Regions from separate parts of the Bradyrhizobium sp. WBOS07 genome, predicted to be linked through region 3. Evidence: predicted binding sites of a transcription regulator. Region 3 holds the regulator's gene; each other region holds the start of a gene.
The links. The regulator PhoB, encoded in region 3, activates phosphate uptake and scavenging genes when phosphate is short. The targets are predictions, from matches to a motif close to TGTCATNNANCTGTCAT.

Region 1 (3,953 bases), 2.0 Mb from region 3:
GGTGCGGATGGCGTAGGGCGCGATCACGCGCGCTGCGGCGTCGATGTCGGCGGGGCCGATCGGGAGAAGCTGTTCGGTCATATCAGACCTTATCGCGGCCATCGAGCCGCGGGCAAGACACCTCCGCGCGAGGAATCTTCCCTTCAGGCGACGAAGCGCGGCTGTTCCGTGCCGTCCCGGCCCGGCAGCACGGCCCCCACCGCCTGGATGTTATCAACAAAAGCCCTCGCCGAGGCTTCCCAGGTGTAATTGGCGGCGAATTCGACACAGTCCTGCCGGGAGATATCGAGCGCCGCGAAGCAGGCGTTGCGCAGGTCGTGATCGAGGGCGCCGACCGGGGCGTCGCCGATCACGTCGCGGGGCCCCTTCACCGGAAAGGCCGCGACCGGCAGGCCGCTCGCCAGCGCCTCCAACAGCACCAGGCCGAACGTGTCGGTCTTGCTCGGGAACACGAACACGTCGGCCGCCGCATAGATGTCCGCCAGGGCCTCGCCGTGCTTCTCGCCGAGGAAGATCGCATCGGGATAGGCCTCTTCCAGCGCGGCGCGCGCCGGGCCGTCGCCCACGATCACCTTGGTGCCGGGCAGATCCAGGTCGAGGAACGCTTCGAGATTCTTCTCCACCGCGACGCGGCCGACCGACAGGAACACTGGTGCCGGCAGGCAGAGGTCGATGACGCGCGGGTGGAACACCTTTGTGTCGACGCCGCGGGGCCACAGTACGACATTGTCGAAACCGCGCTCGGCCAGCTCGCAGGCGAGCGCAGGCGTTGCCGCCATCACGGCACGGCTGGGGGCATGGAAGCGGCGCAGCGCCCGCCAGATCAGCGAGCCCGGAACCGGCACGCGGGCGCGGACATATTCGGGAAAGCGGGTGTGGAAGCTGGTCGTGAACGGCAGCCGGCGCTGGCGGCAATAGCGGCGGACCATCAGGCCGATCGGCCCTTCGGTCGCGATGTGGATGCTGTCCGGGCGCGCCTCCTCGATCAGCCTGGCAATGCGCGCCGGGCGCGGCATCGCCAGGCGCACGTCGCGATAGCTCGGCATCGCGAAGGTGCGGAACGATTGCGGCGTCAGGAAGGTGAACGCAACGCCGGAACCCTCGACATCAAGCCCCTCAGCCGCGTCCGCAAGCTTGGTCAGCGTCCGAACCACACCGTTGACTTGCGGGTGCCAGGCGTCGGTCGCGACCAGGATGCGCATCGGGCGGCCTCTGTTATGCGGCTCTGGCTGCGACCTGCGGGACGGCCGCCGGCTTCTGCAGATGATCCGCCCAGGTGATGATCTCGAAACGGCCGTCGTCGTGCTCGACCAGCGCGGTGCAGCTCTCGACCCAGTCGCCGCAATTCATGTAGCGAATGTCGCCCTCGTCGCGGATCACGGCATAGTGGATGTGGCCGCAGATCACGCCGTCGGCGTCGTAGCGCCGCGCCTCGGCGGCGAGCGCCTGCTCGAACGCGCCGATATAATTGACCGCGTTCTTGACCTTCTGCTTGGCCCATTGCGACAACGACCAATAGGGCACCTTGAATAGGCGGCGGAAGAAGTTGACCAGGCGATTCATCTGGATCGCGAAGTCGTAGGCCTTGTCGCCGAGATGGGCGAGCCAGCGCGCGTTCTGCACCACGAGATCGAAGATGTCGCCGTGGATGACGAGATAGCGCTTGCCGTCGGCGCCGGTGTGGACGGTGTTCTCGACCACGTCGATGCCGCCGAAATGCGTGCCGTAATAGTTGCGCAGGAACTCGTCGTGATTGCCGGGGATGTAGATGACCTTGGCACCCTTGCGCGCCTTGCGCAAAAGCTTCTGGACCAGATCATTGTGCGATTGCGGCCAGTGCCAGCTCGATTTCAGCGCCCAGCCGTCGACGATGTCGCCGACCAGATAGATCGTGTCGGCATCGTGGTAGCGCAGGAAGTCGAGCAGGAGATCGGCTTGAGAACCGCGGGCTCCGAGATGAACGTCGGAGATGAACAACGTGCGAAAGCGCCGCTCGGGGCCCTCGTCACTCACATCGTAACTTCCCATGCGCCAGCCTGTAACAATGTCCCGTGACAGGGGGATGACCGGTTGAACCCTTGAGGCAACTCTAGATACGAATCACGCCTGGCCTCGCCCTCCCTGCGAATATCAGTCGCATGCGACAATCAGGCGACGGCGCCGCAGAAGGCACTGGTTGACGCTACCCTCCCCTGGAGGGGGAGGGTCGATCGCGCGCAGCGCGAGCGGGGTGGGGTGATCTCTCCACTCGGGCACTGTTGGCTGTGGAGAAACCGTCACCCCACCCCGTCTCACGTTTCGCTACGCTCAATGTGAGCCGACCCTCCCCCTCCAGGGGAGGGTAAATTGGCTGCACCACGTGTGCTGAACCGTAAACAGCTTGGCTTCCGCGCGCCCGCGTCAGTAGAACTTGTGAAAATGATGGATCGGGCCGTGGCCGTGTCCGACGCTGAAGCGGTCGGCGGCGGCGATCGCCGCGCTTATCCAGGTCTTGGCGCTGCGCACGGCGCTTGCCAGATCCTCGCCCCGGGCGAGCCCTGCGGCGACCGCCGAGGAGAGCGAGCAGCCAGTGCCATGGGTGTTGCGGGTCGCCACGCGCGGCGCTGCCAGCGCGAGCGTTCCCTCGCCACTGACGAGATAGTCGATGCTCTCGGCGCCCTCGCCGTGCCCGCCCTTGATCAGAACCGCTCGGCAGCCGAGCGCCAGCAGGCGTCGCCCCTGGCTTTCGATCCCCGCTTCGCTTGCCGCGACCGGCTCGTCGAGCAGCGCCGCGGCCTCCGGCAGATTGGGCGTGATCACCGACGCCAGCGGTACCAGTTTTGTGCGCAGCGCATTGACGGCCTCCGCGGCGAGCAGGCGATCCCCCGACGTCGCCACCATCACGGGATCGAGCACGACGTGCCCCGGCGACCAGCGCAACAATGCGGCCGCGATCGCCTCGATGCTGGCGACCTGGGCCACCATGCCGATCTTCACCGCGCCGATGTCGAGATCGGAGAACACCGCATCGATCTGCTCGGTGACGAATGCCGCCGGCACGGCGTGGATGCCGGTGACGCCGCGCGTGTTCTGCGCGGTCAAGGCCGTGATGACGGACGCGCCGTAGACGCCGAGCGCCGCAAACGTCTTCAGGTCGGCCTGGATGCCGGCGCCGCCGCTGGAATCGGAGCCGGCGATGGTGAGTGCGACCGGGGTCGTCATCGCCGGGCACCTTTGCTGGATACGGACACCGCCATGGCCTGTCCTAGCGCGACCGCAGAATAGCGGCAAGGCCTCGGGCCGGCCGCCGGCTGCCAGCAAGCCCGCTTGCTAAATCGTGCCGGGTTTGGCCTATTAGCCGGAAGAATACGCTTTCGGAGTGCCCGCGATGGTTCCTTTCTTCGTCCAGATCAAATGCAAGCTCGGCCAGTCCTACACGGTGGCCAATGCGCTTGCCGAAGCCGAGATCGCCTCCGAGATCTACTCCACGGCCGGCCAATACGACCTGCTCGTGAAGTTCTACGTCGACAAGGACACCGACATCGGCCATTTCGTCAACGAGAAGGTGCAGGTGCTGCCGGGCATCCAGGACACCCTCACCATCATCACGTTCAAGGCGTTTGGCGCCAGCTAGCCCCCGGCTTCCTTGCGCTTCGGTCGCGGCGGACCGTCCACCGGCGGCAGCGATTTGAGATACTCCGCCATCGCCGCAATATCCTCGTCGGGCAGTTGCGAGGTGTTCTTGATCACGCGCGTCATCGCGCCGCCGACGCTGTCGCCGTCGGGCAATTCGCCGTTCTTGAGGAAGTAGGCGATATCCTTCACGCTCCACTCGCCGAGGCGCTTCTGGGTGATGTTGGGCACCCAGCCCTCGCCTTCGGGATTGGGCCCGCCGGCGAAACGCTGGCTCGAGATGATGCCGCCCAACGCGTTGCGCGGGCTGTGGCATTCGGCGCAATGGCCGAAGCTGTTGA
Region 2 (3,953 bases), 2.0 Mb from region 3:
CCGACTCGGCCGAGTTCATCCCCGCGGGCGCGGCGATCGCGTGGTGGCTGATCGCCACGGTCGGCTTTTCCGGCGGCTATTTCACCGCGACGCTGATGCAAAGCGCGGCCTCCGGCCAGATCCCGCAGCGGATGCGCCAGTTTCTGATCGCGGTCGGCGTGCTCCTGCTCGCGGGGGCGGGTCAGGCAGCCTCCGCGCCGAGCCCGATCCCGACCGTCTCCGGCGTGCTGGCCGGGCTCGCCGCGCTCTGCCTCGGCGCCGTCATGGCGTTCTGCGGCGCCCATTTCGCGCTGCGCCGCGGCTGATCGCAGACACGGGCCGCAAAGAAAGAACGCCGCGCGGAGGCCGCGCAGCGTTCGTCGAATTTGGGCCCGGCTCAGCTCGCCGCGCGCAGATTCACCTTGCTCTCGGCCAGCGTGGTCAGCTTATGATCGGTCGCCTTTTCCTCCTCGAGCGTCTTGGCGAGCACGGCGGCGCAATCGTTGCGGCCGAGCTGCTTGGCCCAGGCGATCAAGCTGCCGTAACGCACGATCTCGTAATGTTCGGCGGCCTGGGCTGCGTTGATCAGCGCGGCGTCGAGCACGGCCTTGTCGGCAACTTCGCCGGCGGTCTCATCGGCTTCCTCGATGATGCCGTCGATCGCCGGGCAGTCGACCGCCTTGACGGGGACGCCATGCATCTTGAACACTTCCTCGAGCCGCGCCACGTGCTGCTTGGTCTCTTCGAGGTGCGTCAAAAAGCCCTGTTTCAGCTGCGGATCGGTGGCCTTGCTGGCCATCTTCGGCAGCGCCTTGGTCAGCTGCTGCTCGGCGTAATAGATGTCCTGGAGCTGATGCACGAACAGGTCGTTCATGGTTTTGATGTCTTTTGTGAACAGTCCCATCGTTTCGTCCTTTTTCGGTTTGCTGGAACACGCAGGCAGCGGCTTGCACGAAAAGCCGCTCATTGCGCCATGTTTCGGTTGCTGTTCGGACCCAACGAACGCGCGACATCGACGTTCCAAAAAACACCCGCATGGCATTGCGTTGGAACAATGCGGGCGGCGCCGGGATCTGAAATCATAGGCCGATACGAACGCACGCGCCGGCCCGCTTTCACGACTCATATGCTTAACGCGCCTTCCGATGTGAACCGCGTATGACAAAGTTGCCGGTCCGGCGCAGAACCTATTGTTGTCAAGGGCTGCACAAGCTGCAGTTTTTGCCTTAAATGAGCTGGATCACGCCTAGCGATCGCTGCCTGCCTTTGGTGATGATCGCACCCGAACTGGCCAATGCCTGGCCCTGTCGGTCTTGCCCCCCGCCGGGAGGATGAATGCACGGACTGCTGCCTGCGCTGAAGCGCGGCTTCAAGAGATGGATCGGCTGGCGACGGCTTGGAGTTGCCGCGAGCATCTTCATCATCGCCTTCGCGATCACCACGCTGGTGCGGACCCTCAAGGGCATCGATACCGGGGTCATCCTGACCGCGTTGACCGAGATCCCCCGCGGCAGCATCGGGCTGGCGGCGGTGTGCGTGTTCTTCGCGTTCTGCACGCTGACCTTCTACGATTATTTCGCACTGCGAACGATCGGCAAGAAGCACGTGCCCTATCGCATCGCGGCGCTCTCCAGCTTCACGTCCTATTCGATCGGCCACAACATCGGCGCCACCGTCTTCACCGGGGGCGCGATCCGCTTCCGGATCTATTCGGACTACGGGCTGAACGCGATCGACGTTGCCAAGATCTGCTTCCTGTCGGGCCTGACCTTCTGGCTCGGTAACATCTTCGTGCTCTCGATCGGCCTGGCGGTCCATCCGGACGCGGCCTCCTCGATGGATCAACTTCCTCCATCGATCAACCGGCTGATCGCGCTCGGCGGCCTTGCCTCGATCGGGGCTTATCTCGCCTGGCTCGTCATGGGCGAGAAGCGGCGCGAGCTCGGTCAGAAGGGCTGGAAGGTGGTGCTGCCCTCGGCGCCGCTGACGCTGGTGCAGATCCTCATCGGCGTGGTCGATCTCGGCTTCTGCGCCATGGCGATGTACCTCTTGATGCCGGCCAATCCGCCGATCGACTTCATGTCGCTGGCCGTGGTGTTCATCCTGGCCACCCTGATCGGCTTTGCCAGCCATGCGCCCGGCTCGATCGGCGTGTTCGATGCCGCCATGCTGGTGGCGCTGCCGCAGTTCGGCCGCGAGGAGCTGCTGGCGACGCTGCTGGTGTTCCGCATCCTCTATTTCGTGATCCCGTTCGGTCTCGCCATCTCCATCATGGGCACGCGCGAGCTCTGGATGAACGTGGTCGAGCCCTGGCAGGAGCGACGGCGGCTGGCGGAGGCCTGTGCGCAGGCCAATCTGCCCAAAGAGGTGACGCCGATGCAGCGCGAGCGGTTGCTGCGGCAGGCCAATAAGCGCTGAAAGCAGCCTGCCCGGACCGGAGGGTTGCGGGCGGCAGCGCAATGCTCTCTTATTTCCGCCTCAACTTTGCCGTTGAAGACGCGGGCCATGATCCCTGTATTGCTTCGTACCCTCTGCGCCAGCGCCTTGCTGCTGGCCGGACTTTTGTCCGTTTTGCCGGCCGAGCGCGCCGCCGCGCAGGACGCCGGCCCCCTGCAGATCAGCTGGGAGGTGCGCAACCGCTTCCGACTGTTCCGCGAGGAGCGCGACTTCCTGCTCCATGTCGAGAATGCGCGTAACCGCAGCATCCTCGCCGCAGAACAATCGCTGGAGCTCCAGAGCGAAGGCCGCGGCTGGGCGCGCAACATGGTCAACCGCCTCTGCATCGACCTTCAGGGCCGCGTCAACCAGCCCTGCACCCGCGACAACACCAAGGAAAACTACCTCACCCCGATCGACCATCCCGTCACCGTGCGTCTCGTGGGCGCGGTGCCGGTCGGCGCCACCTGCGCCTGGTCGTTCGACGACGGCGACGGCCCGCAGCAATCGACCTTCGACTGCGCCGAGCCGATCAACCTGCGCGTCCGCTACGGCAAGCAGACGGTCGCGACCGTCGACGTCTCCGCCGGCGCCGATCCGACCCAGCGGGTCCAGACCGAGATCCAGGTCCGCGACATCTTCGTCGCCGGCCTCGGGGACAGCATCGCCTCGGGCGAGGGCAATCCGGACCGGGCGCTGGCGCTGTCCGACGAAGGTTTCTGCTTCCGCTCCTATCTCGGCACCGCCGGCGGGCAGTATTACCGGCCGAGCCGCCACGGCTTCAAGGGCGGCCGCGCTTGCGAGGCCCCGGATACGCTCGCCAACTGGCAACGCTACAGCGCGCTCTGGTTCAACGCACCGTGCCACCGCTCGCTGTACAGCTACCAGACGCGCACGGCCCTGGCGCTCGCGGTGCGCTACACCCACATCGCGGTGACCTACCTGCCGCTCGCCTGCACCGGCGCAAGCATCGGCGACGGCCTGCTCGGCTCGCAGCGCGCCCGCGAATGCCCGCCCGGCAAGACCGGCGTCTGCAACACCAGTGTGAACGCGCAGGTCGCCGAGCTGCGCGAGGCGCTCACCGCGGCGAAGAAGCGCCAGCCCGACCGCACGCTCGATCTCGTGCTGCTGTCGGTCGGCGCCAACGACGTCTATTTCTCCGGCCTCGTCGCCGACGTCATCGTCGACACCGCGACCGAGCGGGCGCTGTTCCGCCGCTCCGGCGTGATGGCGACCGTCGACGAGTCCCGCGATGCGCTGGCGCGCGAGCTGCCCCAAAACTTCGTCAAGCTGCGCGAGGCGCTGAAGCCGCTGGTCGGCGGCGACCTCTCGCGCGTGGTCTATGTCTCCTACGCCAATCCCGCGCTCGCCGATGGCGGCGTGCCCTGCCGCGGCGGCCGTGCCGGCTTCGACATCCATCCGTCCTTCAACGCCGACCCGCAGCGGCTCGCCCGCGTCTCGACTTTCGTCGACACCGAATTCCTGCCGCAGCTGAAGGGGCTCGCCACCTGCACCCGCGGCGCACTGTGCCGCGATCC
Region 3 (3,953 bases):
CACGCGCTGAAGAACATCAATCTGGCGCTCGGCACCAACCGTGTCACGGCCTTCATCGGCCCGTCCGGTTGCGGCAAGTCGACCCTGCTTCGCATCTTCAACCGGATGTACGACCTCTATCCGGGCCAGCGCGCCACCGGCCAGCTGCTGCTCGACCACACCAACATTCTCGACCCCAAGCTCGACCTCAACCTGCTGCGCGCCCGGGTCGGCATGGTGTTCCAGAAGCCGACCCCGTTCCCGATGACGATCTACGAGAACATCGCCTTCGGCATCCGCCTCTACGAGAAGATCTCCAAGTCCGAGATGGACGACCGCGTCGAGAAGGCGCTGCGCGGCGGCGCGCTGTGGAACGAGGTCAAGGACAAGCTCAACGCCTCCGGCCTGTCGCTCTCCGGCGGCCAGCAGCAGCGCCTCTGTATCGCCCGCACCGTCGCGGTGCGGCCCGAGGTGATCCTGTTCGACGAGCCGTGCTCGGCGCTCGACCCGATCTCGACCGCCAAGGTCGAGGAGCTGATCCAGGAATTGTCCGAGAACTACACGATCGCGATCGTCACCCACAACATGCAGCAGGCGGCGCGCGTCTCCGACAAGACCGCCTTCATGTATCTCGGCGAGCTGATCGAGTTCGACGACACCAGCAAGATCTTCACGTCGCCGACCGACCGGCGGACGCAGGACTACATCACCGGCCGGTTCGGCTGAGGAGACGCAACATGGGTACCGAACATACCGCAAAGGCCTTCGACACCGACCTCCAGGAGCTCACGCGTCTGGTCGCCGAGATGGGCGGCATCGCCGAGCGCATGATCGTCGATTCCGTCGATGCGCTGATCCGCCGCGACGTCGCGCTCGGCCAGCGCGTCGTCGCCATCGACGCCGATCTCGACGCGCTGCAGAAGCGCATCGAGGAGCGCGCCGTGCTCACCATCGCCCGCCGCCAGCCGATGGCGGTGGACCTGCGCGAGATCGTCGGCGCCATGCGCGTCGCGACCGACCTCGAGCGCATCGGCGACCTCGCCAAGAACATGGGCAAGCGCGTCGCCGCGCTGGAGACCGACTTCCATCCGCTCAAGCTGTTCCGCGGCCTCGAGCACATGACCGACCTGGTGCAGCAGCAGGTCAAGAGCGTGCTCGACGCCTATGCCGCGCACGATCTGCCGGCGGCGATGGCGGTGTGGAAGGGCGACGAGGAGGTCGACGCGATCTGCACCTCGCTGTTCCGCGAGCTCCTGACCTACATGATGGAGGATCCGCGCAACATCTCGTTCTGCATCCATCTGATGTTCTGCGCCAAGAACATCGAGCGCATCGGCGACCACGCCACCAACATCGCCGAGACCGTGTTCTACATGATCGAGGGCCAGGCGATCACCGACAAGCGGCCGAAGGGCGACATGACCAATTTCGCCACGACGATCCCGAATACCTGAAGACCTCAAGGAGCGACGACAACATGGGCGCACGCATTATGGTGGTTGAGGACGAGGAAGCTCTTACCGAGCTTCTGCGTTACAACCTCGAAGGCGACGGCTATGACGTCGAGACGGTGATGCGCGGCGACGACGCCGACACCCGCCTCAAGGAACACATTCCCGATTTGATCGTGCTCGACTGGATGCTGCCGGGCCTCTCCGGCATCGAGCTGTGCCGGCGCCTGCGCACCCGGCCCGAGACCAAGCAGCTGCCGATCATCATGCTCACCGCGCGCGGCGAGGAGAGCGAGCGGGTGCGGGGCCTTGCGACCGGCGCCGACGACTACATCGTCAAGCCGTTCTCGGTGCCGGAGCTGCTCGCGCGCGTGAAGGGCCTGCTCAGGCGCGCCAGTCCCGAGCGGCTCGCCACCGTGCTGGCCTATGGCGACATCGAGCTCGATCGCGACAAGCGCCGCGTCGCGCGCTCCGGCCGCCCGATCGATCTCGGCCCGACCGAATATCGCCTGCTGGAGTTTTTCCTGGAGCATCCCGGCCGCGTGTTCTCGCGCGAGCAGCTGCTCGACAGCGTCTGGGGCCGCGACATCTACATCGACGAGCGCACCGTCGACGTCCATATCGGCCGCCTGCGCAAGCTGCTCAATCTCGGCCGCGAGCAGGACCCGATCCGCACCGTCCGCGGCGCCGGCTACGCGCTGGACGACCGTTTCGCCAAGGCGGAGCAGACGTAAGGGCGGGTGAGGTGTTTGCTGCAGCTGTGGCCAATCTCAGCTGTCGTCGTCCCGGGGCGCGCGCAGCGCGAGCCCGGGACATCCGCGCGAGCGCTTGCGCTCGTCGCGATAGCCACAGGGCGTGGTTTGACGAAGACTCGAAGCCACCATCTCGCGCAACAATTACGCCCTGTGGTTTTGGATCCCCGCGTTCGCGGGGATGACACCGAGTTGGTTGAGGCGCCGTCGCGTGACGGCTGCCGTCTTTGCAGTCAGTTAATTCCGCGCAGCTCAGCGCGTGGGCTTCGGGGCCGCGCGGCGCCGATCCGCCGCCGGCTGATACGCCACGCGCGAGTGCTGGGCGCAATAGGGCAGGCCGGACAGGGCCTTGCCGCCGCAGAAGAAGAAATCCGGGCTCGAGGGATCGCCCACCGGCCAGTGGCAGGTCGCCTCGTTCAATTCGAGCAGCGACAGCCGCTGGCTCATCGGCACCACGTTGTCGTAGGTGACCGGTTCGGCCTCGACCTCGACCTCGAAGGCCTGCGCCAGCGCAGTGTTGCCGCGCGCGATGGGGCGCGTCACCCGCATCATGTGCTGGGCGGGACGCGCCTTGCGCGGCCGGGGCGCGGCCGACGAAGGGCTCTTGGCGCGGCCGGACAGGCCGAGCCTGTGCACTTTGCCGATCACGGCATTGCGGGTCACATTGCCGAGCTCTGCTGCGATCTGGCTGGCCGACAATCCGGCCTCCCAGAGCTTTTTCAGCTGCTCGACGCGATCGTCGGACCAGGTCAAAACCGTCATTGCACCCTTTCCCTCGCCGCGCGGCTGCCATCCTGGCGGTCCATGCGGCGAATGCCTAAGCCTCGAAAAACCCGTGCCGCTCGAATCCCTTAGGGCTCGCCGGGCGCGCAACTGACGCCCGAACGTTTACGCCGGTACATGAGGACTCTTGGGATCAGAACTGCCGCACGAGATGTCGTATCTGACAAGCCAAACGCTACAATATGGCGTGACTCGCGCGCAAGAGTCCGCCGACTCGCTTCCACATGTTCCGTGGTGAAAAACCCGCAAAATCGCGACCGCAAGACTACGGAATCACCGTTTCATCACCGTTTCCTGGGGCTTTCGGGCGGCATTGACACCCGTTTCACCAGGCCTAAGATAGTCGCGCGTGCCGCCCTTAAAAGGCGGCACGTTTCGTTTTCCGGGCCGGTGGATGGTGCGTTGCGCAATGCACGCCTCACACCGTCCGCAACATCATGTGGCCGTCATGACTAACAGCGCAGCCCCGCATTTGCTTCCCGTTTTCGCCAGGGCCAACCTCGGTTTCGAGCGCGGCGAAGGCTGCTGGCTGATCGCGACCAATGGCGATCGCTATCTCGATTTCACCTCGGGCGTCGCCGTCAATGCGCTGGGCCATTGCCACCCGCATCTGATCAAGGCGTTGCAGGAGCAGGCGACGAAGCTGTGGCACATGTCGAACCTGTTCCAGAGCCCGGACGGCGAGAAGCTCGCCGCGCGCCTGTGCCACGAGAGTTTTGCCGACCTGGTGTTCTTCTGCAATTCCGGCGCCGAGGCGCTGGAGGGCGTGATCAAGCTGGTGCGCCATCATCACTTCTCCAAGGGGCACCCGGAGCGCTACCGCATCATCACCTTCGAAGGCGCCTTCCACGGCCGCACGCTGGCGACGCTCGCTGCGACGGGATCGGCAAAATATCTCGAAGGGTTCGGTCCGCCGATGGACGGCTTCGATCAGGTGCCGCATGGCGACCTCGACGCCGTCAAGAAGGCGATCGGGCCTGACACCGCC
Region 4 (3,953 bases), 1.3 Mb from region 3:
TCTTCATCCAGACCGCGCCGTGCCGGCCGTGCCGCGCATGCGCGGTCTCGCCCTGGATGTGCTCGATGATGCGCTTGCGCAGGGTGAGCGGCGACACCGCCATCTTTTCCAGATCGCTCGGCGCGGCGTAGCCGGTGATGAAATTGAACACGCGCGCGGCATCGCGGCCGATGGTCGGATCGGAAGTGAAGTAGGAGAGGTCGGTGTAGATGCGCGCGGTGACCGGGTGATAATTGCCGGTGCCGGTATGAACATAGGTGGTGAGGCTGCCGCCCTCGCGGCGCACCACCATCGAGAGCTTCGCGTGCGTCTTCAGCTCGAGGAAGCCGTAGACGACCTGCACGCCGGCGCGTTCGAGGTCGCGGGCCCAGCGGATGTTGGCTTCCTCGTCGAAGCGCGCCTTCAGCTCGATCAGCGCCGTGACGGACTTGCCGGCCTCGGCGGCTTCGGCGAGCGCGCGGACGATCGGCGAGTTGTTGGAGGTGCGGTAAAGCGTCTGCTTGATCGCGACGACGTCGGGGTCGCGTGCGGCCTGCTGCAGGAACTGCACCACGACGTCGAAGGATTCGTAGGGGTGATGGACGACGAGGTCCTTTTGCCGGATCGCGGCAAAAATATCGCCGCCGTGCTCGCGCACGCGCTCGGGGTGGCGCGGCACGTAAGGGGTGAATTCCAGATCGGGGCGGTCGAGGCGGGTGAGCTGCGAGAGCTCGTTCATCGCCTGCACGCCGTCGACCAGGAAGACCTCATCGTCGGCGGCCGAGAGCGCGTGCTGCACGAAGCTGCGCAGCTGCTCCGGCATCTTGGCGTCGATCTCTAGCCGGATCACCGACCCGCGGCGGCGGCGCTTCAGCGCCGTCTCGAACAGGCGGACCAGGTCTTCCGCCTCTTCCTCGATCTCGAGCTCGGAGTCGCGGATGATCCGGAAGGCGCCCTGGCCGTGCAGGTTGTAGCCGGGAAACAGGCGGTTGATGAACAGGGCGGTTGCCTGTTCCAGCGAGATCAGCCGGACGATCTTGCCGTCGGCCGGCAGGCGGATGAAGCGGTCGATCTTGCCGGGCATGCGGATCAGGGCGTTCATCTGCCTGCCGTCGGCGGCGCGCGTGAGCTGGAGCGCGATGGTGAAGCCGAGGCTCGGGATGAACGGGAAGGGGTGCGCCGGGTCGATCGCCAGCGGCGTCAGCAACGGGAACACGTTGTTGAGGAAGTAGTCCTCGATCCAGGTTCGTTCCGCCTTGCTGACATCCTTGCCGTCGACCAGCACGATGCCGACATCGGCCAGCGTTCCGCGCAGGTCGCGCCAGATCGCCTGCTGGTCGGAGGCAAGTTCGGACACGGTGCGGTTGATCAGCGCGAGCTGCTCGGACGGCGTCAGGCCGTCGGGGCTGCGTTCGGCAATGCCCTCGCGGACCTGGGCCTTGATGCCGGCGACGCGGACCATGAAGAATTCGTCGAGGTTATTTGCCGAAATCGACAGGAATCGCACCCGCTCCAGCACGGGGTGGCTGGAATTGACGGATTCCTCCAGGACGCGGCGGTTGAAATGCAGCCAGGAGAGCTCGCGATTGATGAATCGTTCGGGGCTGGCCGCGATCGCCGGCAAGCCTTCGGCCTCCGGAACTTTCTCTTTTATTTCAATGGCTTGCGCAGAGTCCATCAGAAGTCGGTCCATCCTGTCTCGCCTCACTTTGCGATCTATGCGCAAAACCCGCGGGAGCATGTGTTACAGCGATGACGTTTCGATGACATTGATGTTCCGCCGCTTGGCGGCGTCAAGCGGGCTCCGCGGCGCCCGGGCGGGCGAGCGTCAGGCGTCCCGCAGCAGCTCGGCGGCCAGCGCCCTGGTCACGGGACGGCCGAGCCGCAGGGCCTCGCTGTCGAGCAGTTCCACGGCTTGGCGGGCGGCGGCCGAGGACCGCTCCAGGCGGGTGGCGAGATAGCCGACCACGCTCTCGTCCACATTGAGCTGGCGGTCGGCACAGAATTTCAAGATCAGGCCGCGGAAGAGCTGGTCGTCCGGGGGCAGCAGCGTGACAACAGGCACGGCGCGCAGGCGCGAGCGCAGGTCGCGAAGCTCGATCTCGAGCGCGGCCGGTGCCTCGCGCCCGGTGAAGAGCACGTAGGCGCCGTCCTCGCGAGCAAGGTTCATGAGGTGGAAGAGGGCGCGTTCGTCGAAATCTCCCGCCCGGAGATCCTCGACCACCAGGGCGCCGGTGGCGAGCGCGCCCGGAACGCCGGCGGCCGTCAGGACGTTGGCGGCAGCCGAGCGGGCACCTGATATGTCGGCCCAGATCGCGGCGAGGTGGCTCTTGCCGCTGCCTTCGGGGCCGGCGAGCCACATGATCCGGTTCGGCCATTCCGGCCAGCTGTCGATCAGGGCCACGCCGGCCGCGTTGGCGGGGCCCTCAAGGAAATTGTCCCGGCTGAGGCTCTCCGCATGCGGAAGCGTAAACGCCAATTGTCGGGGATGGACGCGGCCTGCCACGCTTGCTTTGCTCCTGCCGGCGCGCCGGCCCGTTCGAAGAGAATGCGACTTGATGGAGCGGAATTGGCCTTTTGCGGGGCCGCTTCCGCTCTCGCCTGGTCCGCTCTCACTTGTCGTCCGCTCTCACTTGGCCTCGATCGTGCTCATGTGCCGCAGCCACCCGACGAGATAGAGCGACACCGACGTGAGCGTGAAGACCGTGACGAGGCCCATCAGGATGATATCATAAGGAGCCGGCTTGAAGCCGAAGGCAAGTGCCGCCAGCACCAGCGCCGCGAACGCCACTTGGGCAACGGTGTTGAGCTTGGACACTTTCGACGGCTTCATCTCGACCGGCCGGTCGAACAGCCAGGATATGATCACGGCGGCGACGATCATGATGTCGCGCGAGACCACCAGGATCACGATCCAGCGCGGGATCGCGCCCCAGATGCCCAGCGCCATGTAGATCGAGACCAGCAGGGCCTTGTCCGCGAGCGGGTCGAGCAGGGCCCCAAGCTCGCTCGTCATGTTGAAACGCTTGGCCAGGAAGCCGTCCACGGCGTCGCTGATACCGGCGATCAGGAAGACGGCGAACGCGACCTCCATTTGGCTCGACACGATGGCCCAGACGATGATCGGGACCAGCATGATGCGGCCCAGCGTAATGATGTTCGGAATACTCACGAAAGCGCTTCCCGGCACCCGGTCTACCTCGAAATCCGGCCCCTCGGGAGGCTGAACCGGTTGATATCTCTACATAGTATATGGCGGTGCGCCACGCGAGCCATTGCGTGTCCCCGGAATTCGACGTAACCAGCCGCAACCCCACTGGAAATCGGGCATGACCGACCGCAAAAACGGCCTCACTTACGCCGATTCAGGCGTCGATATCGATGCGGGCAACCGCCTGGTCGATCTGATCAAGCCGATGGTGCGCGCCACGGCGCGGCCGGGGGCCGATGCCGAGATCGGCGGCTTCGGCGGCCTGTTCGACCTCAAGGCGGCCGGCTTTAAGGATCCCGTCCTCGTGGCCGCGACCGACGGTGTCGGCACCAAGGTCAAGATCGCGATCGAGACCGGGCTGCACGGCGGGATCGGCATCGACCTCGTCGCCATGAGCGTCAACGATCTCGTGGTGCAGGGCGCCGAACCACTGTTCTTCCTGGATTATTTCGCCTGCGGCAAGCTCGACCCCGAGGCCACGGCTTCGATCGTCGCGGGCGTCGCGGAAGGATGCCGCGAATCCGGCTGCGCCTTGATCGGGGGTGAGACCGCCGAGATGCCCGGCCTCTACAAGGACGGCGATTACGATCTCGGCGGCTTTGCCGTCGGCGCGGCGGAGCGGGGCACGCTGCTGCCGCGCAAGGACATCGCGGCGGGCGATGCCGTGATCGGCCTTGCCTCGTCGGGCGTGCATTCCAACGGCTTTTCGCTGGTGCGCAAGATCGTGGAACAATCCGGCCTCGGCTTCGGGGCGCAGGCGCCG

Region 1: the regulator PhoB is predicted to act here: its motif matches at 2,052-2,068, upstream of DCM79_RS17640 (UDP-2,3-diacylglucosamine diphosphatase).
Region 2: the regulator PhoB is predicted to act here: its motif matches at 1,127-1,143, upstream of DCM79_RS17470 (YbhN family protein).
Region 4: the regulator PhoB is predicted to act here: its motif matches at 1,732-1,748, upstream of DCM79_RS14045 (RNA degradosome polyphosphate kinase).

Annotation. Positions count from the first base shown of each region.
Region 1 is NZ_CP029008.1:3,683,388-3,687,340, forward strand. Features, by position in the region: gene DCM79_RS17630 (threonine/serine dehydratase) at 1-81, opposite strand, end outside; gene DCM79_RS17635 (glycosyltransferase family 1 protein) at 144-1,202, opposite strand; gene DCM79_RS17640 (UDP-2,3-diacylglucosamine diphosphatase) at 1,216-2,028, opposite strand; gene thiD (bifunctional hydroxymethylpyrimidine kinase/phosphomethylpyrimidine kinase) at 2,401-3,201, opposite strand; gene DCM79_RS17650 (Lrp/AsnC family transcriptional regulator) at 3,368-3,613, shown strand; gene DCM79_RS17655 (cytochrome c) at 3,610-3,953, opposite strand, start outside.
Region 2 is NZ_CP029008.1:3,642,327-3,646,279, forward strand. Features, by position in the region: gene DCM79_RS17460 (hypothetical protein) at 1-305, shown strand, start outside; gene DCM79_RS17465 (ferritin-like domain-containing protein) at 377-883, opposite strand; gene DCM79_RS17470 (YbhN family protein) at 1,315-2,397, shown strand; gene DCM79_RS17475 (hypothetical protein) at 2,485-3,953, shown strand, end outside.
Region 3 is NZ_CP029008.1:1,691,310-1,695,262, forward strand. Features, by position in the region: gene pstB (phosphate ABC transporter ATP-binding protein PstB) at 1-705, shown strand, start outside; gene phoU (phosphate signaling complex protein PhoU) at 717-1,433, shown strand; gene phoB (phosphate regulon transcriptional regulator PhoB) at 1,457-2,164, shown strand; gene DCM79_RS07910 (GcrA family cell cycle regulator) at 2,435-2,944, opposite strand; gene DCM79_RS07915 (aspartate aminotransferase family protein) at 3,414-3,953, shown strand, end outside.
Region 4 is NZ_CP029008.1:2,971,211-2,975,163, reverse strand. Features, by position in the region: gene DCM79_RS14045 (RNA degradosome polyphosphate kinase) at 1-1,657, opposite strand, end outside; gene DCM79_RS14040 (DnaA ATPase domain-containing protein) at 1,808-2,485, opposite strand; gene DCM79_RS14035 (CDP-alcohol phosphatidyltransferase family protein) at 2,609-3,151, opposite strand; gene purM (phosphoribosylformylglycinamidine cyclo-ligase) at 3,309-3,953, shown strand, end outside.